Regions from separate parts of the Pseudarthrobacter sp. NPDC058119 genome, predicted to be linked through region 1. Evidence: predicted binding sites of a transcription regulator. Region 1 holds the regulator's gene; each other region holds the start of a gene.

Region 1 (7,153 bases):
GGTGCACTACATCGGCTACTCGGGTGGCCGGGGCCTGGCAAACCAGGACACCCGCTGGGCACAGGCCGGGTACGCCCACTTCATCATGGACACCCGCGGCCAGGGGTACGGCGGCATGGTGGGCGATACCCCGGACCCCCACCCCTCCGCCGGGGACGTGGCACACGCAGGCCTCATGACCAGGGGCATCGCCAGCCGGGAGGACTACTACTTCCGCAGGGTGTATGTGGACGCCTTCCGTGCCGTGGAGGCGGCCCAGGCCCACCCCGCCGTCGATCCCGCCAAGGTGGTGCTGGCCGGTGTCAGCCAGGGCGGCGGCCTGGTGGTGGCCACGGCCGGACTTGCCTCGGGACGGCTTGACGGCATCATCGCCGCACTCCCGGATGTCCCCTTCCTGCAGGACTTCCCCCGTGCCATCGACATCACACCCCGCGGCCCGTACCCGGAGATCGCCCAGTTCCTCGCCCGGCACCGCGACCGCTACGACGCCGCCCTGGAGGTCCTCAACTATTTCGACGGCGTCAATTTGGCCCGCTGGGCCTCTGTTCCGGCGCTGTACTCCGCCGCCCAGATGGATGACATCTGCCCGCCGTCAACGGTCTTCGCCAGCTACAACGCCTATGGATCGGCCGCAGCGTCGGGCAGCAGTCCGGCCAAGGAGATCGAGGTCTACCGGTTCAACAACCACGAAGGCGGCCAGGAACACCACTGGATCCGGCAGCTGCAGTTCCTGCGCAAGCTGCTGGGGCAGGCACAGGCCGCAATATGACGGATCCGATTTTGCGGCCGGCGCGGTCCGGGCTTATGGTCACTTCCATGACTAACCGTTGGTATGCGTATTTTTCGTTGGCTCTGGAGGAGCCCGCGTCTAACTGACACGCATCCAACTTCCTTCAGAGCCAACAGGGCAGAGATCATTCTCTGCCCTTCGCCGTTTCTCCGGCGGGTTCTGAAATCCGGGCCCGCTTCCCATCTGGAACAGGACCCCGAACATGAGCACCGCAACAGCAGCAGCCCCGGCCAGCGACACCAAGTCCACCTCGAACCTGCGCGTCAGCGAATTCACCCCGCTGCCCACCCCCTCGGCACTCCTCGCCAAACTGCCCCTGGACGCCCAGGCCGCTGGCGTCGTCGAATGCGGACGCGATGAGGTACGCGCCATCATGGACGGCGTGGACGACCGCCTGCTGGTCATCGTGGGCCCCTGCTCCATCCACGATCCCAAGGCCGGCCTGGAGTACGCGCGGCGGCTGGTCAGCCAGGCCGAGAAGCACAAGGAAGACCTGCTGATCGTCATGCGGACCTACTTCGAGAAGCCGCGCACCACGGTGGGCTGGAAGGGCCTGATCAACGATCCCCGGCTGGACGGCAGCCACGACATGGCCACCGGCCTCCGCACGGCCCGGCAGTTCCTGCAGCAGGTCACCGCGCTGGGCCTGCCCACCGCCACCGAGTTCCTCGAGCCGATCAGCCCCCAGTACATGGCGGACCTGGTCTCCTGGGGTGCCATCGGTGCGCGCACCACGGAGAGCCAGATCCACCGGCAGCTGGCCTCCGGGCTTTCCATGCCCATCGGGTTCAAGAACGGGACCGACGGCGGCCTGCAGGTTGCCATCGATGCCTGCGGTGCCGCCGCGGCGGCCCAGGCGTTCCTGGGGATCGACGGCGAGGGCCGGGCAGCGCTGGTGGCGACGGCAGGAAACCCCGACACCCACGTCATCCTCCGCGGCGGCCGGAAGGGGCCCAACTACTCCGCGGCCGACGTGGAACGGGCCTCCACCGAACTGGCGGGCAAGGGGCTCAATCCCCGCCTGATCGTTGACGCCAGCCACGCCAACAGCGGCAAGAGCCACCACCGCCAGGCGGAAGTCGCGCTGGAGATTGGTGCCCAGCTCGAGGACGGGGGAGCAGCAGCCCGGGCCGTTGCCGGCGTCATGCTGGAAAGCTTCCTGGTGGGCGGAGCCCAGAACCTCGACGTCGCAGAGCACGCGGCGGGGCGCTCCCCGCTGGTCTACGGCCAGAGCGTCACGGACGCCTGCATGGACTGGGATGTCTCAGCTTCGGTCCTGGAGCAGCTTGCGGCGTCGGCACGGAAGCGCCGGCAGCAGAATTAGGGGCGAAATAGGGGCGAAATAGGGGAGGCCACTACTTTCACATCTGCCACATGAACATCTAGAGTATCTATTTAGGTGGTTGGTGGATGGCTCAGCATCGGAACACCGCATTGGCACGTACCTGGGGTCACTGTTGTCCATCCGTCAGCAAAGGAAAATAGGGAAATGTCGGCAGAACAGAACTTCTCCAACGCGAAGTTCCTGACCGTGGCTGAAGTGGCCGAGGTCATGCGCGTCTCCAAAATGACCGTCTACCGCCTGGTCCACTCCGGCGAAATGCCCGCGGTGCGCTTCGGCCGCTCCTATCGGGTCCCCGAAAACGCCGTCGAACAGTACCTTAAGGGCGCTGTTGTGGACGGCCACACCGAGACCGCCTGAGGCGGCCTGTCCTGAGCCGCTCCCGATAAGCGGTACCCTGTTAAGGAACGTTTTACGTCATTGTAAGAATCTGTCAGTTGTTCAGTTCGTAGCTTTGTCCACGGACATTCCCCATCAGGCAGGTACTGCATCTAGTTTGTAAGGAACTTTCGTGGGTTCAGTTATCAAGAAGCGTCGCAAGCGTATGGCCAAGAAGAAGCACCGCAAGCTGCTTCGCAAGACCCGTCACCAGCGCCGCAACAAGAAGTAGCAATACTTCGAACAGCGTGAAATGCCCGTCGCCTTCCAAGGCGGCGGGCATTTTTATGCCCGGGGGCCGCGGATGCGGGCGAAGCCCTTCCAGAGGCCGTAGACGGCGCCGCCGAAGGTCGCCGCCTTGAGCCCAACGGTGGCGGCGCGGCGGCCGGCGCGGAAATCATAGACCGGCCAGTTCCGGTCGCGGGCGTGCCGGCGGAGCTTGGCGTCCGGGTTGATGGCTACTGGGTGGCCCACCAGCGAGAGCAGCGGAACGTCGTTGTAGGAGTCGCTGTACGCCCAGCAGCGCTTGAGGTCCAGGTCCTCCTGGTCCGCGATGGCCTGCACCGCTACTGCCTTGGCCGAACCGTGGAGGATGTCTCCCACCAGGCGTCCGGTGTACATGCCGTCGTGCACTTCCCCCACCGTGCCCAAAGCCCCCGTCAGCCCCAGCCGGGTGGAGATCACCGTGGCCACTTCGATGGGCGTGGCCGTTACCAGCCAGACGCGGCGGCCCACCCGGAGGTGCTGTTCGGCCAGGGCCTTGGCGCCCGGCCAGATCCGCGAGGCGATCATCTCGTCGTAGACCTCTTCACCCAGTGCCTTGATGTCGTCCACGGTGATGCCGGCGGCGAGGGTCAGGGCCGAATCGCGGACCGCATGGACGTCGTCGATGTTTTCCCCGCGCGCCACGAACTTGAACTGCTTCCACGCGAACCCGGCGGCCTGGGTCAGCGTGAACGCCCCCCGCTGGTGCATCTTGCGGGCCACGTGGAAGAGGCTGGCACCGCGCATCAAGGTGTTGTCCACGTCGAAAAACGCCGCCTCACCGGGCTGCGGGGCAGCAACCGGCCGTGTAACGACGGCGACGTATTTCTCCTCGGGCATGGACTTGAGTCTAGTCAATCCACCCGGCCGGCGCCGTCGGCGTCACCTGCACGGCGCGAACGGCGATACCGTTAAGCCATGGCTACCCCCCGCGTCGTCCTGGTCACCAAAGCTGACTGCCACCTCTGCGAAGAGGCCCGCGACGCCGTCGGCCGGGTCACTGCCTCGCTGGGCCTTGAATGGAGCGAAGAGTTGGTGGACAACCAGCCTGAGCTGCGGGAGCGCTACGCAGAAGAGGTCCCCGTGGTCCTGGTGGACGGGGTGCAGCGCGATTTCTGGAAAATCGACGAAGCCCGGCTGGAACGCGTCCTGCAGCGCGCCATGGCCAAGTAGGGGGATGCGAGTGACGTCCTTGGATTCGACCCCCCAGCCTGTGCCGGACGTACCGGATACCGCGGGCGCACCGGCCAAACAAATTCCGCCCGCTGCCGTGGCCCGGTTGACGCTCTACCTCCGCGCCCTGAACACGCTGCTGGCCGAGGGCGTTGAGCGTGTCTCCTCCGAATCGCTGGCGGAAGCCTCCGGCGTCAGTTCCTCCACGCTGCGCAAGGACCTCTCCCACGTGGGCTCCTACGGAACCAGGGGAGTGGGCTACGAGGTGCAGTACCTGAGCCGCCACATCGCTGCGGCCCTGGGCCTGACGCATGACTGGAAAGTGGCCATCGTTGGAGCCGGAAACCTGGGCAAGGCACTGGCCCGCTACGGCGGCTTCGAATCCCGGGGCTTCGACGTGGTGGCCATTTTCGACGCCGACCAGATGGTGGTGGGCAACGAAGTGGGATGGCTGCGGGTCAGCGACGTGGCAGACCTCGAGACCGTCCTCCACCGCACCGGGGCAAACATGGTGGTGCTGGCACTTCCCGCGGCGGTGGCCCAGGGAATCTGCGACCGTGTGGTGGCGGCAGGCGTGCACAGCGTGCTCAGCTTTGCACCTGTCATGCTGCAGGTCCCTGAAGGAGTCAACCTCCGCAAAGTGGACATGGCCACGGAGCTCCAGATCCTGGCCTATCACGCCCAGCGGGCGCAGGCGCCGGGGCAGACGGCCTAGGGGCAGGATTAAAAGCGGTGGCCCGGGATGCTGGACATCCCGGGCCGCCGCTGCGTTCTGCCGTTGGCGTTACCGCCCGTAAGGGTTGCCGAAGCCGCCGGAATAAGGGTTGGCAAACGGCTGCTGCTTCCGGAAATACGGGGCAGCAGCCGGGAGGTAGAGCAGGACAATGGCGGCGATGCCCAGGACAGTCCCAAGCGTTCCGAAGGTGGGGACCCCGAACAGGCCCAACACGGACAGTGCTGCGAACACGGTCCCGAGGATGCGTGCCCAGTTCTTGCCCTTGCGGACAAAGAACGCCACCAGCAGGTAGAGCGCGACGCCGATGATGGCGAAGACCACCAGCGTGCCGGCGATGACGCTCTTGATGTCGTCATACGTCACGGCCGCACCGCTGGATTTCACCTGCTGCTCAAAAGCCTGCCGGAACTGTGGATCATCGAGCTGGGTGAGCCCGGTGAGCAGGGAGATGACGAAGATCACGGCAGCCGCAATCAGGAGCCAGAACGAGATGTTCACCAGCTGCGGGACGCCGTTGCTTCCCGCCGGCTGCGGCTGCTCCGAGGGGTACTGGCCGTACGGGGACTGGCCATAGGGCGACTGCCCGTACTGGGGTGCCTTCTGGCCATATTGGGAACCGTACTGCGGTGCACCCTGGCCGTACTGCGGTGCTGCCGGCGGCTGCGAGCCGTACTGGGGCTGGTTCTGCCCGTACTGCGGTGCATTCTGGCCATACTGGGGTGCGTTCTGGCCGTAGCGCGGCTGCTCGGGGCCGGGCTGCTGGCTGCCGGACTGGTCATTGCCGGAATACGGGTCTTGGGGCGCGGGAGGCGGGACGGGAGGAGTACTCATGGGCGTTCCTTCTGCAGGTCGGGATCCAGGTAGGCTGCCGGGATTCGGTCCTCAGCCTTCCCCCCAGCATGGCTTAGCTCCACCGTACCCCCGGCGGGCGGTGATATCGGTGATTCGGGCGGGATTCACGTCCGCATTTGAGCCCATGCCCGGGGGTGGTTAAACAACCGCACCCCGGCGCCGGGCCGGGAAGGCCTGGTGCCGGGGTGCGCCGGGTGGGAAAAAATTATGCTGCGGGGGCGATGAAGGCCAGTTCCAGGTTGATGGCAACCTTGTCGCTGACCAGCACGCCGCCGGCTTCGAGAACGGCGTTCCAGGTGAGGCCGAAGTCCTTGCGGCTGATGGTGGTCTCGGCGGTGAGGCCGGCGCGGGTGTTGCCGAACGGATCGACGGCCACGCCGTGGAGCTCGGTCTCGAGGGCCACGGGACGGGTGACGCCCTTGATGGTGAGGTCGCCCTGGAGCTCGTAGGCGTCGCCCTTGGGGACGATCGCGTTGGAAACGAAGGAGATCTCCGGGAAGTTCTCGACGTCGAAGAAGTCTTCGCCGCGGACGTGGCCGTCGCGGTTGACGTCGCCGGAGTCGAAGCTGGCGGTCTTGATGGTGGCGTTGACCTTAGAGTCGGCCACGTTGTCGGCGAGGTCCAGGGTGGCCTCCGCTTCCTTGAACTGGCCGCGGACCTTGCTGATGCCCGCGTGACGGACGGTGAAGCCGATTTCGCTGTGCGAGTTGTCCAGGGTCCAGGTGCCGGTGGTGACGTCTGCGGGAAGTGCCATGATGTTGCTCCTTGGTGTGTATGCCTGCTGTGGTCCTGCGGTTGAACCTTCATCGGTTGAAGCCTCAACTATCTTGCTGCATCCAGTATAAACATGCGTTTGCATGTTTTGTTCCCGGTTTCGGAACATTTCTTCAGAAACTTAAGTTCTACTCTTTGTAGAAAGCGCGTCCGGGAGATTTCGGATCGCACGCCATCTTTGAGAAACTGGTAAACATGCCCCAAGCCACTGTCCATCTGCTCCGCCACGGCGAGGTCCACAATCCCGACGGCGTTCTCTATGGACGGCTCCCCGAATTCCACCTCTCCGAGCTGGGGCAGGAGATGGCCCGAACCCTGGCCGACCACTTCCGTCAGCGCGCCGAACGCGGAGCCCGGATCACCTACCTGGCCGCCTCGCCGCTGGACCGTGCGCAGGAAACCGCACGGCCGACGTCGGAAGCGCTGCGCCTGCAGATCCATACCGACCAGCGCATCATCGAGGCGGAAAACTACTTCGAGGGCATGAAGGTCACCAAGGCCGAACTGCGCCGGCCAAAGCACTGGCCGCGGCTGGTCAACCCGCTGCGCCCGTCGTGGGGCGAGCCGTACAAGCAGCAGGCGGCAAGGGTGGCGGCTGCAGTCCAGGACGCGCGGCTGCAGGCCATCGAACTGGCCGCCGGAGATTTTGGTGCCGCAGGCCCCGAGGCGATCCTCGTGAGCCACCAGCTGCCCATCTGGGCGGCCCGCCTGAGCGCCGAAGGCCGCCCCCTGTGGCACGATCCGCGCAAGCGCGAGTGCACCCTGACATCCCTAACGTCCCTGGTTTTCGACGACGACGGCTCGCTTGTGCGGGTGGAGTACAGCGAGCCTGCGGCGTCCCTTC
Region 2 (7,153 bases), on a different contig from region 1:
GTTTTCCGCGGTTCACCCGGCAGCCGCGCGGGCCTGCCGGAACAGGATTCAGGGCGGAAGGTCGACCCGCCGCGTACCCGAAATCCTAGCATCGGCAGGGTGTCCGGGAGTGTAACGGTAGGCTGGTCCGGTGCCTATATCTAACGAACGAATCGTCTGGATCGACTGCGAAATGACCGGCCTGGACATCAAGAACGACGCCCTCATCGAGGTGGCAGCACTGGTCACCGACTCGGAGCTCAACATCCTTGGCGACGGTGTCGACGTCGTCATCAAACCCGACGATGCCGCCGTGGCCCAGATGTCCGACTTCGTCCGGGACATGCACACCAGGTCCGGACTGCTGACAGAACTGCCGCATGGCAAGACGATGGCAGAAGCTGAGGCCGCGGTCATGGAGTACATCTCCGCCTGGGTCCCGGACCCGCGCAAAGCACCCCTGGGCGGGAACTCGGTGGGAACCGACCGCGTGTTCCTGTCCCGCGACATGCCCGCCGTGGTGGAGCACCTCCACTACCGGGTCATCGACGTCAGCACCATCAAGGAGCTGTCGCGCCGCTGGTACGCCCGGGCCTACTTCCAGTCACCGGCGAAAAAGGGCGGCCACCGCGCACTGGGCGACATCAAGGATTCCATCGACGAGCTCCGGTACTACCGGGAAGCCGTGTTCGTCCCTGCCCCCGGACCCGACAGCGCCACCGCCCAGAAGATTGCCAAGGAAATCGCCAACGCCGACGCCGGAAGCAACTCCGGAGAGTAATCTGCGCCACGTTTGGTGAAATTTTCCCTCAAATCGCAGAAAGTGGACAAAGCACCCCTTTCGAGCAGGTAAGCTATTTGAGTTGCGTTTCCAGGGAGCCGCTCCGGTGGAATTCCCTTGAGGCACATGGTGGGCGTAGCTCAGTTGGCAGAGCGCCTGGTTGTGGTCCAGGAGGTCGCGGGTTCAACCCCCGTCGCTCACCCTCACGGGGCGGCACATTCAGCCGCCAACAAGGAGGCCGCACCGGATATCCGGTGCGGCCTCCTTTTTCGTGCCCCACCGGGTACGTGCATTGCAGCCGGGGACACCGCGAAGCCGAAGGACTACTGATATGACTGTTCTGCCGATCACCATCTGGGGCGAGCCTGTGCTGCACCGCCGCGCCGCCGAGGTGGAGGTTTTCGACGACGAACTGCGCACCCTTATTGCCGACATGTTCGAAACCAACGACGCTGCCAACGGAGTGGGCCTCGCCGCCCCGCAGGTCGGCGTTGGCAAGCGGATCTTCGTCTACAAGTACGCGAATGACGACGGCGCTCCCCCGACCGGCGTCCTGGTGAATCCCGTCCTGACCCTGTCCAAAGTCTCCGGTGCTGCTCCCGATCCCGACGAGGAGGAAGAGGGCTGCCTTTCGTTCCCGGGTGAACAGTATCCGCTCAAACGGGCAGAATGGGCCCGGGTGGAAGGCTTCGACGGGTTCGGGGAACCTGTCCGGTTCGAGGCAACGGGCTGGTTTGCCAGGGTCATCCAGCATGAATATGACCACCTCGACGGCAAGCTCTATGTCAACCGGCTGATGGACCGCTATTCGCGCAAAGCCATGAAGCAGGCGAAGAAGAACGGCTGGGGCGTGCCGGGGCTGACCTGGATGCCCGGGGTGGACCCTGACCCCTTTGGCCACTGATCCTGTCCGGGAGGCGTCCGGTCAGCCTGCGGTGATGGTCTGCTGCTGGGGGCAGGCGGCAAGGACGCGCTGCATGGCGTCTTTCTCTGCCGCAGTCACCCACAACCCGTAGGCGGCCTTTACCGAGATCTGCCGGGCAACGTAATGGCAGCGGATGGCCGTGTTTTTCGGCAGCCAGGTAGCGGCGTCACCCGCGCCCTTTTGCTGGTTGGCGGCGCCGTCGGCTGCGACGAGGTTCAGGGGATCGTTGGCCAGGCTCTGGCGTTCTTTGGCTGCCAGGCGCTGGGCCCCCTTTTGCCAGGCGTCACCCAGTGCCACCACATGGTCGATCTGGACGGCGCGGCTGCTCTCGGCTCCGCGCTGGAAATCTACGTCCTGGCCCGTATAGGGTTCCCGGAAATGTCCGGCCGTCACTTTGCAGGAGGACCCCTCCGAGAACACCACGCCGGCCAGGTCCCTCCGAAGGATGTCGTTGCGGGTGTCGCAGCCGTTCCGGTCGACATCAAGCCAGGCCTGGCCGAAGGCCTCACGGCTGTAGCCGGTGTTGGGCGCCCTGCCTTTGACGGCCAGGCCGTCAAGGGCAGCGAGGGCGCTGCCGGGGGGAACCGGGTTGGGCTCCTTCACCGGCTTCATCCAGGCAGGGTCGAAGACCGGCGCCTCAGTGGGCCCGTCAGCCGCGGGTCCGGCTGCTGCAAACTGGCCGGTGGTGAAGAACCAGGCCAGGGCCACGAGGATGGCTGCTGCGGCGGTGGCGAGAAGCGCCCAGGCCTGCCGGGAACGGCGGCGTGCGCGGCGGTAGGCAGACCAGCTGATACTCACGGGGCTGACGCCGGGAAGGGAAAGTCGGGCACCCCAAGAGCCTAGGACAAAGGGTGCACCCGGCCGCTGATATCCACACTGTTGAGGACGAGTGATGGGTCACAGCACCCGTGGGCCTCCCCCGGGGTTACTGTTCCCTGGTGACGCGTCGAAGGTCTTCTTCCGCCACGGCCAGCAGGCTCTCGAGCTGGCGCACCCGTTCATCTGTGACGTCACCGGTTTTATGGGCGTCCCTGGCGCGTTCCAGCAGGCGCACGGCTTCCTTATGGTTCGCCTTGGCAACGTCCAGTGCGTGCTCGAGGGTGGTTTCGTGCTGAAGTGTCGATTCGTTGTCCATGCCAACAGTGTGGTCCGCTTTCCCGGCTGATTCCAGTGAACCAGCCGGGAAAGCCCTGACTGTTACTAGACTGCGATGGCCGCCAGGGCGGCGGCGCTTTCCTTGGCCGGGAAGGACGGCGGGTTCACGCCTGCCATCTCTTCCATGACGCGGACCACCTGGCAGCTGTAGCCGAACTCGTTGTCGTACCAGACGTAGAGGACCAGGTTCTTGTCGGTGGACACCGTGGCCAGGCCGTCCACGATGCCGGCACGGCGGGAGCCCACGAAGTCGGTGGAGACAACCTCGGGCGAATCGATGTAGTCGATCTGCTTGCGCAGGTCCGAATGCAGCGACATTTCGCGCAGGTAGTTGTTGACCTCGTCCTTGGTGGTGCCGTTTTCGAGGGTGAGGTTCAGGATGGCCAGCGAAACGTCCGGGGTGGGGACGCGGATGGAGCTGCCGGTGAGCTTGCCCAGGAGTTCGGGCAGGGCCTTGGCCACGGCCTTGGCGGCACCGGTTTCGGTGATCACCATGTTCAGCGCTGCCGAACGGCCGCGGCGGTCGCCCTTGTGGAAGTTGTCGATCAGATTCTGGTCGTTGGTGAAGGAGTGGACGGTTTCCACGTGGCCGTGCACCACGCCGAACTTGTCGTTGATGGCCTTCAGGACCGGGGTGATGGCGTTGGTGGTGCAGGACGCCGCGGAGACGATCTTGTCCGAGTCCGTGATGTCGCGGTGGTTGATGCCGTGGACGATGTTCTTCAGTTCGCCCTTGCCCGGCGCGGTCAGCAGGACCCGGGCCACGCCCTTGCTCTGCAGGTGCTGGGACAGGCCCTCGGCGTCACGCCAGCGGCCGGTGTTGTCCACCACCAGGGCGTTGTTGATCCCGTAGGCGGTGTAGTCGATCGTGGCGGGGTCGTTCGAGTAGATGACCTGGATCTGGACGCCGTTGGCCGTGATGGTGTTGGCGGCCTCATCAACACGGATGGTGCCCTCGAACGAGCCGTGGACGGAGTCGCGGCGCAGCAGGCTGGCGCGCTTGGAGAGGTCGTTGTCGGACCCGCGGCGCACGACGATGGCGCGCAGGCGCAGGCCGCGGCCACCGCCGGCCTTTTCGATCAGGAGGCGTGCCAGGAGGCGGCCGATCCGGCCAAAGCCGTAGAGTACGACGTCGGTGCTGGTGCGGTCGTCGCCGCCCCGCTTGCCCACGATCTCGGCGAGTTCTGCGCGGAGGAACTCCTCAAGGGTGGCGCCGTTGCCCTCCTCCTTGAACTTCTGGTTCAGCCGGGCGATGTCGATCGCAGCGGCGCCGAGTTCGAGTCCGGCCAGCGTGTTCAGCAGGGGGGCCGTGTCCTCCAGGAGCAGTTCGTCCTTGCTCATCCGGCGCGCAAACCGGTGCGCCTTGAGGATGTTCATGGTGGACTTGTTGATCAGGCTCCGGCCGTGGATGCTGGTCACCACGTTGTTTTCGCGGTACAGCCTGCCGATGACCGGGATCATGGCCTCGGCGAGGGCCTCCCGGCCCATCCACGTATCAAGACAAGAATCAGACGTCTGGCTCACAGAAATACCTTCCTCGGTTCAGCCGTGTACGTCTTCGTACACGGATGTAGGCCACCTGATGATGTCCAGGGGCACCGGCACCTGCAGGGGATGGTCCCCAGGCACCTGGATCGCGTGCAAAGAAAAACCGCCGGTTGCGGACGCAACTTTCGGCGGTAGAACTCCTGCGTCCGGGATCCATTCTAATTTGGCGCGGTCCGCGGAACACGCTCGGGCTGCGTGAAATCACTCACATGGGGCGGCCCGGAAGGATGCAGTAGCGGGCAATCAGTTGTGGATGGCGGCGTACAGGTTCAGGCTTGCGCAATAGACCAGCCAGGAGAAATACGGCAGAACCAGGCAGCCGGCGGCGGCGTCCACCGGGCCGAACCGCAGGATCAGGAACGCGAGGGTGGCGGTCAGGGCGCAGATGACGGCGAAGGCCGCCCACAGTGCCACGGCCCCGAGCATTGGGTACAAGGCGAAGAAGGTCACGGGCCAGGCGGCGTTGAGCAGCAACTGGACCACGTACCCGGAGCGGGTGCCGCCGGCCAGGCGGCCTCTCCGCCAAACCAGCCAGGCCGCGGTGGCCACACCCGCATACAGCAGCATCCATGTGCTGCGGAACATCCACGACGGCGGCATCCACGGCGCCTTCGCGGAGCCTGCGTACCAGCCGCCGGAATTGAGGATGATCGGGACCGAGGAGAGCAGCCAGGCCAGCGCCGAAAGGGCCAGGAAACCGGCGAGCGCCAACCCCTGTGAACGGATGCCGGGAATGCCCGCTGCGGGTGCGGGACGGGTTTCAGGAATTACGGGCACGGTTCAGGATCCCCGACGCATTGCCCGTGGTCAAACGCGGTTTAAGGATGGGACAGCCGATACGCCGGGTTCTGTTCTCCCTGCCGTTACCGGCAAGGGAGCGACGGCCATCCATCTACGAGTACCGTTGCCGGCACCCTCCAGCGGCCTACCCGGACACTCGGGCGGGCAGCCCTCGAACGTGTCCTGTCTGGCCTTGCTCCGGGTGGGGTTTACCTAGCCTTCCCGGTCACCCGGGAAGCTGGTGGTCTCTTACACCACCGTTTCACCCTTACCTGCCCTTCCCAGCCGGAGCTGGAAATGCAGGCGGTCTGTTTTCTGTGGCACTGGCCTGCGGGTTACCCCGAGTGGGCGTTACCCACCACCCTGCCCTGCGGAGCCCGGACGTTCCTCGAGCCACTCGCGTGGCGCGCGGCCGTCTGGCTGTCCCATCCGGCTCCCAGTGTACCGGCGCCGCCGGCCGCTTTTGTCGCCGGTAGGATCGGACGGTGCTGATTCTGCTTCCCCCTTCCGAAGGAAAGACGCCCGCCCTCCGCGGTCCCGCCGTCGACTGGTCCGCCCTGGGCTTCCCGGAACTCAACCCGTACCGCGCCAAGGTCCTCGAGGCGCTTGGCACTGTCAGCGCACACCAGGATGCCCTCGCCCTGCTGGGCGTGGGGGCATCGCTGCGGGACGACGTCGAGCGGAATACACGCCTGCACGCCGAGCCGGCGGCCCCTGCCCACAGCATCTATTCGGGTGTCCTGTATGACGCCCTCGGCTACCGCACCCTGACGCCGGTGCAGCGCCGCAAGGCCGATGAGTCCGTCCTGGTGATCTCGGCGTTGTGGGGAGCCCTCCGCTTTGGCGACAGCGTCCCCGCCTACCGGTTGTCCATGGGCACGTCCTTGCCCGACGTCGGGCGGCTGGCTCCGTTCTGGAAGGAACAGCTTGGGGATACCCTGGGCGCCGCAGCCCAGGGGCACCTGCTGGTGGACTGCCGGTCCAGCACCTATGCGGCGGCGTGGGCTCCGCCGGCGGAGCAGACCGTCACGGTCAACGTCTTCACCGAAAGCGGCGGAGTCCGGAAAGTGGTGAGCCACTTCGCCAAGCACACCCGCGGCGAACTGGCCCGGCACCTGCTGGTGCGCCGTGGAAAGGCCCCCGCGGCGGCGTCGGACCTTCTGAAGGCAGCGCGCGAACGGTGGGAGGCGGAGCTGGTGCCCGGCACCGCCCGCAAACCGCACGCCTTGAACATCATCCTGCCGGGCTGACAGCCCTGCCGGTTGCCTGCCGGCCGCCTAGGACCATTCGTCAGAGCGGACCAGGATGGCGCCCGAGTCCGGGCAGAACACAATGTCGTCCGCAGCGGCTGCCTTGATCTCGGCGAGGTCGCCCGGGCTGAGCTTCATTCCCGAGGCTTCCGAGGTGCCGTGGAAGAGCCGCGCGGCACCCACCCCGCGCTTCGCGAGCGTCTTTTCGTAAACTGCCAGCAGGCCCGCGTCCAGGCCCTGGGCGAATTCGCCGCGCTGGGCACGAAGCCCTGCCGCTTCCGTTTCGACCTCCGCGAGGGCCGCATCGAGCTCGGCCCTGATGGTTCCAAAGGACCCCTGGATGTCATCGACGATCTGCTGCTGGGCCGCCTGCCGTTCCCGCAGCGAGTCCAGCCGCTCCATGACCTCCAGTTCGACGTCTTCAAGGTCGGAGCGCCGCTTGTTCAGGGACGCAATGTCCTTTTGCAGTGCTACCAGGTCCTTGGACAGGCCGGTGCCGCTGTTGAGCCGTGCTTCGTCACGCTGGATCCGGGAGGCGACCTGTTCAACGTCGGCTTCGGCCCGTTTCAGCGCAGCCTCGGCGTCGTGCACAGCCACCTTGGCCGCGCCCAGTTCACCGTTGGCGACGGACAGGGCGGCCTCGAGGTCCTTGATGCGGGGATCGTTTTCGAGCGTGCGGCGGCGGTTGGTGAGGCCCTTCAACCTGGCGTCCAGGCCCTGCAGTTCGAGCAACTT
Region 3 (7,153 bases), on a different contig from region 1:
CGCCGATGACGGAGTCGTCCGCGTTGGCCTCCAGCGCGGTGCGGCGGATGGCATCGGAGTCGGTCAGGACCGGCTTCCAGACGATGCGCACGGGCACCGCGGAGGAGGCATTGAGCTGGTTGGCGATCTCCTGCGACTGGGCCGCCACCTGCTTGAGGACCTCCTCGCCGTAAAGGTGCTGGCTGCCGGTCAGGAACCAGACTTCGTAGCCGTCGAGGGAAGTGGTTGCAGCGGTGCTCATGGATTCTCCTGGAAAGATTTTCTGGCCGGTTTATGGCCGGTGCTTGTTATTGGCCGTAGACGTTCTGGTAGCGGGCGTAAAGGGAGTCGATGTGGGCCTGCTCGATGGGCAGCGGCTCGCCCAACTGCCGGGAAATGTGCACGGTGCGCGCCACTTCCTCGCACATGACGGCGGCCTTGACGGCGGAGCGGGCATCCTTGCCGATGGTGAACGGGCCGTGGTTCTGCATCAGGACCGCCGGGGACGTGGAATTCTTCAGCGTCTCCACAATTCCGTGGCCTATCGAGTCGTCGCCGATCAGGGCGAACGGGCCCACCGGGATGGAGCCGCCGAACTCGTCCCCCATCATGGTGAGCACGCACGGGATGGCCTCGCCCCGGGCGGCCCAGGCGGTGGCGTAGGTGGAATGCGTATGCACCACCCCGCCCACCTCCGGCATGTGCCGGTACACGTAGGCGTGCGCGGCGGTGTCCGACGACGGCGACAGCGCGGGATTGCCCCAGTCCACCGTGCCGTTGCCGCCAACGTTGGTGCCCCTGACCGGGGTGCCGTACAGGTCGGTCACGATCATTTGCTCCGGGGTCAGCTCCTGGTACGAGACACCGGACGGCTTGATCACCATGAGGTCGGTGCCGGGAACCCTCGCCGAGACGTTGCCCGCCGTCCACACCACCAGGCCATACCGGGTCAGCTCGGCGTGCAGGGCGCACACCTCCGCCCGGATCCTGGCGATGGCTTCCAGGAGGCCGGTTCCGGCGCCTGTCCCGGCGGTCATGCGGACACCCGCACGGTTGATTCGGCGACGGAGCCTGCGCCAGGCCGGGCCGCGTGGGCGGCCCTGCGCTGGATGGCCTTGAGCCGGTGCATGACATCGTTCCCGCCGCGGCCGAAGTAGTCATGCAGGGTCCGGTATTCCTGGAACAGTTCGTCGTAGGCGGCTGCATTTTTCGGAATGGGGGTGTAGACCTCCCCGGGCTCGGCGCCCATGGCCGCGGCGGCTTCGCGGATGTTCGGGTACTCGCCCGCTGCGACGGCGGCGTGGATGGCAGAGCCCAGGGCCGGCCCCTGTTCCGAGCCGATGGTGGACAGCTGGAGGCCGGTGGCATCGGCGTAGATCTGCATCAGGAGCCGGTTCTTCAGCAGGCCGCCGGCAACGATGAATTCCTTGACCGGGACTCCGGCGTCGCGGAAGGCGTCCACGATGGTGCGGGTTCCAAAGGCTGTGGCTTCCAGGAGGGCGCGGTAGGTGTCCTCGGGCCTGGTTGCCAGGGTTTGGCCCACCACCGTGCCGGAAAGTTCGTGGTCCACCAGGACCGAACGGTTTCCTGAATGCCAATCGAGCGCGATCAAGCCGTGCTCCCCAATGGCCTGCCGGGACGCCAGTTCGGTGAGGTACTCGTGGATTCCCAGGCCGGCCTCCTTGGCGGCCTGGTGGTATTCGGGCGGGACGCCGTGCCTGGTGAACCAGCCAAAGATGTCCCCCACCCCTGACTGTCCTGCCTCGTAGCCCCACAGGCCCGGGACAATTCCACCGTCCACGGCGCCACACATGCCCGGAACCTCCCGCAGTTCGGTGCCGTTCATGACGTGGCAGGTGGACGTGCCCATGATCGCCACCAGTTGCCCGGGTTCCACGGCCTTCGCTGCCGGGGCCGTGACGTGCGCGTCAACGTTCCCCACTGCCACCGCGATGCCCTCCGGCAGCCCGGTCCAGGCGGCAGCCTCCGCCGTCAGGGTGCCGGCGGCATCGCCCAGCCGGCCGATGGTGTGCTCCAGCTTGGAGCTGACAAAGTCCTTGAAGTCCGGGTTGAGGGCGGCCAGGAACTCTTCGGACGGATACCGGCCATCCTGGTAGATGCCCTTATAACCGGCAGTGCAGGCGTTGCGGACATACCGGCCGCAGAGCTGCCAGACGATCCAGTCCGCCGCCTCCACCCAATGGTCCATCGCGGCGTACGCCTCCGGGTCCTCTTCCAGCAGCTGCAGCCCTTTCGCGAACTCCCATTCGGAGGAGATCAACCCCCCGTAGCGGGGAAGCCAGTCTTCGCCACGTTCGGCGGCGAGCCGGTTGATCCGGTCGGCCTGGCCCTGCGCCGCGTGGTGGCGCCAGAGCTTGACGTAGGCGTGCGGGCGGTTGGCGAAGGCGGGCAGTTCGTTCAAGGGTGTGCCGTCGGCAATGACCGGCACCATGGTGCAGGCCGTGAAGTCGGTGGCAATCCCGACGACGGCGGCCGGGTCGATCCCCGCGTCCGCCACGGCAGCGGGGACAGCGGTCCGCAGGACCTCGCGGTAGTCGTTGGGCACCTGTAGTGCCCATTCCCCCGGAAGCCGGGCACCGTCGTCGCCCGCTGTATCCCGTGGCAGGGAATCGGTGACCACCGCGTGGGCATACTCATGGACGGCGCTGCCCAGTTCCTTGCCGTCGCGGACGCGCACCACCACGGCGCGGCCTGAAAGGGTCCCGTAATCCACGCCGATGACGCAGTGGTCATGGCGGGAATCGGAGCTGGAAGTGGTCAGCGCATCTGGCATGGGGGTTTGCCTCCGTCCGGGAGGCATGGGCCTCATTACCGGTTTTGTAGGGGTCAGGGTCGAGCTACGTGCTGCAGTTAGTGTGAACGCTAACAAACTGGAAGTCAATGAGGCTGGAAAGTTTTCGAATTTCCAGCTGGACACTCTTGTTAGCGTTCACAAATCAGTCTATATTGAACCGACACATCAACAATGTGGCCAGGACCGGGAAGCACTGGTGCTGCCTGGTCCACCAACACTTCGTGGCAGTGCTGCCGCGGAAGGAGAAAATGGTGAGAATCAAAAAACTCATGGGCGCGGTGGCCCTTGTCCTCGCCCTGACGGTGGGCGCCACCGGCTGCGGCACCCGGGGTGGGGCCGCAACCGAGTCCGGGAGTGCCGCGAAGCCCAGCGATTCGCTGGTTGGGATCTCGATGCCCACGCAGACGTCCGAACGCTGGATCGCCGATGGCGCCAACGTGGAGAAGTCCCTGAAGGACCTCGGCTACAAGACGGACCTCCAGTTCGCCAACGACGACATCCCCACGCAGGTGTCGCAGATCGAGAACATGCTGACCAAGGGCGCCAAGGCCCTGATTATCGCCGCCATTGACGGCACCACCCTGACCGACGTCCTGGCCAAGGCCAAGGAGCAGAACGTCAAGGTCATCGCCTACGACCGCCTGATCAACGGCACGCCCAACGTGGACTACTACACCACGTTCGACAACTACACGGTGGGTGTCCAGCAGGCCACCTCGCTGTTGACCGGCCTGGGCCTCGTCGATGCCAGCGGCAAGAAGGTGGACGGCAAGGGCCCGTTCAACATCGAACTCTTCGCCGGCAGCCCCGACGACAACAACGCCAACTTCTTCTGGACCGGCGCCATGGACACCCTCAAGCCGTACATGGACGCAGGCACCCTGAAGGTCCCCAGCGGCCAGACCAAGTTCGAACAGGCCGCCGTTCTTCGCTGGCAGGCACCCGTGGCCCAGAAGCGCATGGAGGACATCATCACCTCCGCCTACAGCTCCGGCACCAAGCTGAACGGCGTCCTGTCCCCGTATGACGGCCTGTCCATCGGCATCATCTCGGCCCTCACCAGCACCGGTGGCTACGCCAAGGGCAGCCTCCCGGTTGTTACCGGCCAGGACGCCGAAAAGGGCTCCGTCAAGTCCATCATTGCCGGCGAGCAGTACTCCACCATCTTCAAGGACACCCGCCAGCTCGGCGCGCAGGCCGTCAAGATGGTCGATGCCGTCCTCAAGGGACAGGAACCGGAGACCAACGACACCAAGACCTACAACAACAAGGTCAAGGTTGTCCCGGCCTTCCTGCTGAAGTCCGTGATCATCACCAAGGACAACTACCAGAAGGAACTGATCGACTCGGGTTACTACAAGGACTCCGACGTCAAGTAGTCAGCGTCCGGGGGCTGTGACCGGACCTCCATCCGGCCACAGCCCCGCCCGCCGCCTCCTGCAGCAGCAGGACGGCCCAGCTCCGACCAGTCAGTGGGAATTGACCGATGAACACACCCATTCTTCAGATGCGAGGAATCACCAAGACGTTCCCGGGCGTGAAGGCCCTCCAGGACGTCACCCTGGATGTCAACCGTGGCGAAGTCCACGCCATCTGCGGCGAAAACGGAGCCGGCAAATCAACGCTCATGAAAGTGTTGTCCGGCGTCTATGCACACAACTCCTTCGACGGGGAGATCCTCTTCGAGAACGAACCCTGCAACTTCTCCAGCATCTCGGACAGCGAGAAGCGCGGAATTGTCATCATCCACCAGGAACTGGCCCTGAGCCCGTACCTTTCCATTGCCGAGAACATCTACCTCGGCAACGAACAGGCCACCAACGGATGGGTGGACTGGCGCAAGACCAACCTGGAGGCCGCCAAGCTGCTGGCCCGCGTGGGCCTCGACGAAAACCCGGTCACACCGGTGCAGCACATCAGCGTGGGCAAGCAGCAGCTGGTGGAAATCGCCAAGGCCCTGTCCAAGGAAGTGAAGCTGCTGATCCTGGACGAACCCACGGCCGCCCTCAATGACGAGGACTCGGGCCACCTGCTGGACCTGATCCTCCACCTGAAGGGACAGGGCGTCACCAGCATCATCATCAGCCACAAACTCAATGAGATCCGAAGGGTGGCGGACGCCGTCACCATCATCCGGGACGGCAAGACCATCGAGACCCTGCGGCTCGACGAAGGCCAGATCACCCAGGAACGGATCATCCGCGGCATGGTGGGCCGCGACCTGGAAAGCCTGTATCCGGACCGCGAACCGAACATCGGCGAAGAAGTCCTGCGGATCGAGGACTGGTCCGTGCGCCACCCCCAGGACCACAGCCGCATGGTGGTCAACAACGCCAACCTGCACGTCAGGAAAGGTGAGGTGGTAGGGCTGGCCGGCCTCATGGGCGCCGGGCGCACCGAGCTCGCCATGAGCGTCTTCGGCCGGACCTACGGCACCGCCACCTCCGGCAAGGTCTACAAATACGGCGAAGAAATCAACACCGCCACCGTGTCCGACGCCATCAGGCACGGCATCGCCTACGCCACGGAAGACCGCAAGCACTACGGCCTGAACCTCATCGAGGACATCAAGCGGAACATCTCCCTGGCGGCACTGCGCAAGCTCGCAAAACGCGGCTTCGTGGACAAGAACCAGGAGACGGTGGTGGCCAACGGCTACCGCAGGAGCATGAACATCAAGGCCCCGTCCGTGGCCGCCGTTACCGGGAAGCTGTCCGGTGGCAACCAGCAGAAGGTGGTGCTCAGCAAATGGATGTTCTCCGACCCCGACGTACTCATCCTCGATGAACCCACCCGCGGCATCGACGTCGGCGCCAAGTATGAGATCTACACGATCATCGCCAAACTCGCGGCCGAAGGAAAAGCCGTCATTGTCATTTCCTCGGAACTCCCGGAACTCCTGGGAATCTGCGACCGCATCTACACCCTCGCCGCCGGCCACATCACCGGAGAAGTGCCCATCGCCGACGCCACCCAGGAAACCCTGATGCACTACATGACCAAAGAGAAGGAATAGCGACATGTCCGCCCTACGAGAATCGCTTGGATTCCTCACCAGCCGCCTCCGCCAGGTTGGCATCTTCGTTGCCCTGATCCTGATCGTCCTGCTGTTCCAGGGCCTGACCGGCGGAATCCTGCTGGAACCGCAAAACGTCACCAACCTGGTGGTCCAGAACAGCTACATCCTCATCCTGGCCATCGGCATGGTGATGGTGATCATCGCCGGGCACATCGACCTTTCCGTCGGCTCGGTGGCCGGGTTCATCGGTGCGGTCGCCGGCGTCATGATCGTGCATTGGGGCTGGCCGTGGTGGGCGGCCATCCCCGCCTGCCTGCTGGTCGGCGCCCTGGTGGGTGCCTGGCAGGGCTACTGGATCGCCTACGTCGGGATTCCCGCCTTCATCGTCACGCTGGCGGGCATGCTGATCTTCCGCGGGCTGACGCTCATCACCCTCAAGAACCAGCAGATCACCCCGTTCCCCGCCGAACTGCGGGCCCTGGGCGGCGGCTTCCTTCCGGACATTTCCGGCGGCACCTCCGTGCTGGAATGGCTCACCGTGATCCTGGGCGTCGGCGCCACGGCGGCCCTGCTGATCCAGGCCTTCAAGGAGCGCAGGATCCGCCGGAAGTTCGATCTCGAAAGCGAACCCCTGGTCTGGTTTGTCATCAAGACCGCCTTCACCGCGCTGCTGATGCTCATCATCACGTTCCTGCTGGCCTCCTACCGGGGCACCCCGATCGTCCTGGTGGTCCTGGCCGCACTGGTGATCGCGTACACCGCCCTCATGAACAACAGCGTCTTCGGCCGCCACACGTACGCCATCGGCGGCAACCTCCACGCCGCTGAACTGTCAGGCATCAAAACCAAGGCCGTCACGTTCCGGCTCTTCGTGAACATGGGCGTCCTTGCTGCCCTGGCCGGCCTGGTGTTCACCGCCCGGCTCAACTCCGCCCAGCCCGCCGGCGGAACCGGCTTCGAGCTCGATTCCATCGCCGCTGCATTCATTGGCGGCGCCGCCGTCACCGGCGGCATCGGAACAGTGGCCGGAGCCATGATCGGTGGCCTCATCATGGGCGTACTGAACAACGGCATGTCCATCCTGGGCCTGGGCACCGACTACCAGCAGCTCATCAAGGGCCTGGTGCTCCTGGTCGCCGTCGGCTTCGACATCTTCAACAAGAACCGCAGCGGCGGCGGAGGCGAGATCGGCAAGCGCTTCAAGCTCAAGACGAGCCCTCCGCCGGCCCAGGAGAAGCCGGCGCCGGCCGCCAGCGAAACGGTGGAGGCAGGCGTCAAATAGATCGGGTCCCGCGTACCCGCCGGCCCCCGTTGCCCCGGACAAAGTCCCGGGCCAACGG

Evidence for each region. The regulator Rex, encoded in region 1, represses fermentation and respiration genes when NADH is low (regulators of the CRP and FNR family bind a similar motif). The targets are predictions, from matches to a motif close to CTTGTGAANNNNTTCACAAG.
Region 2: ACFVTD_RS16475 (glyceraldehyde-3-phosphate dehydrogenase) is a predicted target of Rex. The motif match lies at 4,581-4,600, and genes of this name have one in related genera.
Region 3: araB (ribulokinase) is a predicted target of Rex. The motif match lies at 2,917-2,936, and genes of this name have one in related genera.

What each region holds. Positions count from the first base shown of each region.
Region 1 covers NZ_JBHVTN010000001.1:936,758-943,910, reverse strand. Annotated here, with positions in the region: gene ACFVTD_RS04515 (acetylxylan esterase) at 1-769, shown strand, start outside; gene ACFVTD_RS04510 (3-deoxy-7-phosphoheptulonate synthase) at 993-2,114, shown strand; gene ACFVTD_RS04505 (helix-turn-helix domain-containing protein) at 2,280-2,492, shown strand; gene ACFVTD_RS04500 (30S ribosomal protein bS22) at 2,644-2,742, shown strand; gene ACFVTD_RS04495 (HAD family hydrolase) at 2,796-3,614, opposite strand; gene ACFVTD_RS04490 (glutaredoxin family protein) at 3,693-3,947, shown strand; gene ACFVTD_RS04485 (redox-sensing transcriptional repressor Rex) at 3,958-4,662, shown strand; gene ACFVTD_RS04480 (hypothetical protein) at 4,732-5,514, opposite strand; gene ACFVTD_RS04475 (YceI family protein) at 5,741-6,289, opposite strand; gene ACFVTD_RS04470 (histidine phosphatase family protein) at 6,505-7,153, shown strand, end outside.
Region 2 covers NZ_JBHVTN010000008.1:9,706-16,858, reverse strand. Annotated here, with positions in the region: gene orn (oligoribonuclease) at 131-760, shown strand; tRNA gene ACFVTD_RS16495 (tRNA-His) at 890-962, shown strand; gene def (peptide deformylase) at 1,092-1,664, shown strand; gene ACFVTD_RS16485 (HNH endonuclease family protein) at 1,686-2,483, opposite strand; gene ACFVTD_RS16480 (hypothetical protein) at 2,611-2,820, opposite strand; gene ACFVTD_RS16475 (glyceraldehyde-3-phosphate dehydrogenase) at 2,886-4,364, opposite strand; gene ACFVTD_RS16470 (TspO/MBR family protein) at 4,632-5,165, opposite strand; RNA gene rnpB (RNase P RNA component class A) at 5,210-5,596, opposite strand; gene ACFVTD_RS16460 (YaaA family protein) at 5,654-6,418, shown strand; gene ACFVTD_RS16455 (zinc ribbon domain-containing protein) at 6,446-7,153, opposite strand, start outside.
Region 3 covers NZ_JBHVTN010000014.1:29,261-36,413, reverse strand. Annotated here, with positions in the region: gene araA (L-arabinose isomerase) at 1-241, opposite strand, end outside; gene ACFVTD_RS20765 (L-ribulose-5-phosphate 4-epimerase) at 288-1,016, opposite strand; gene araB (ribulokinase) at 1,013-2,773, opposite strand; gene chvE (multiple monosaccharide ABC transporter substrate-binding protein) at 3,043-4,173, shown strand; gene mmsA (multiple monosaccharide ABC transporter ATP-binding protein) at 4,281-5,810, shown strand; gene mmsB (multiple monosaccharide ABC transporter permease) at 5,815-7,095, shown strand.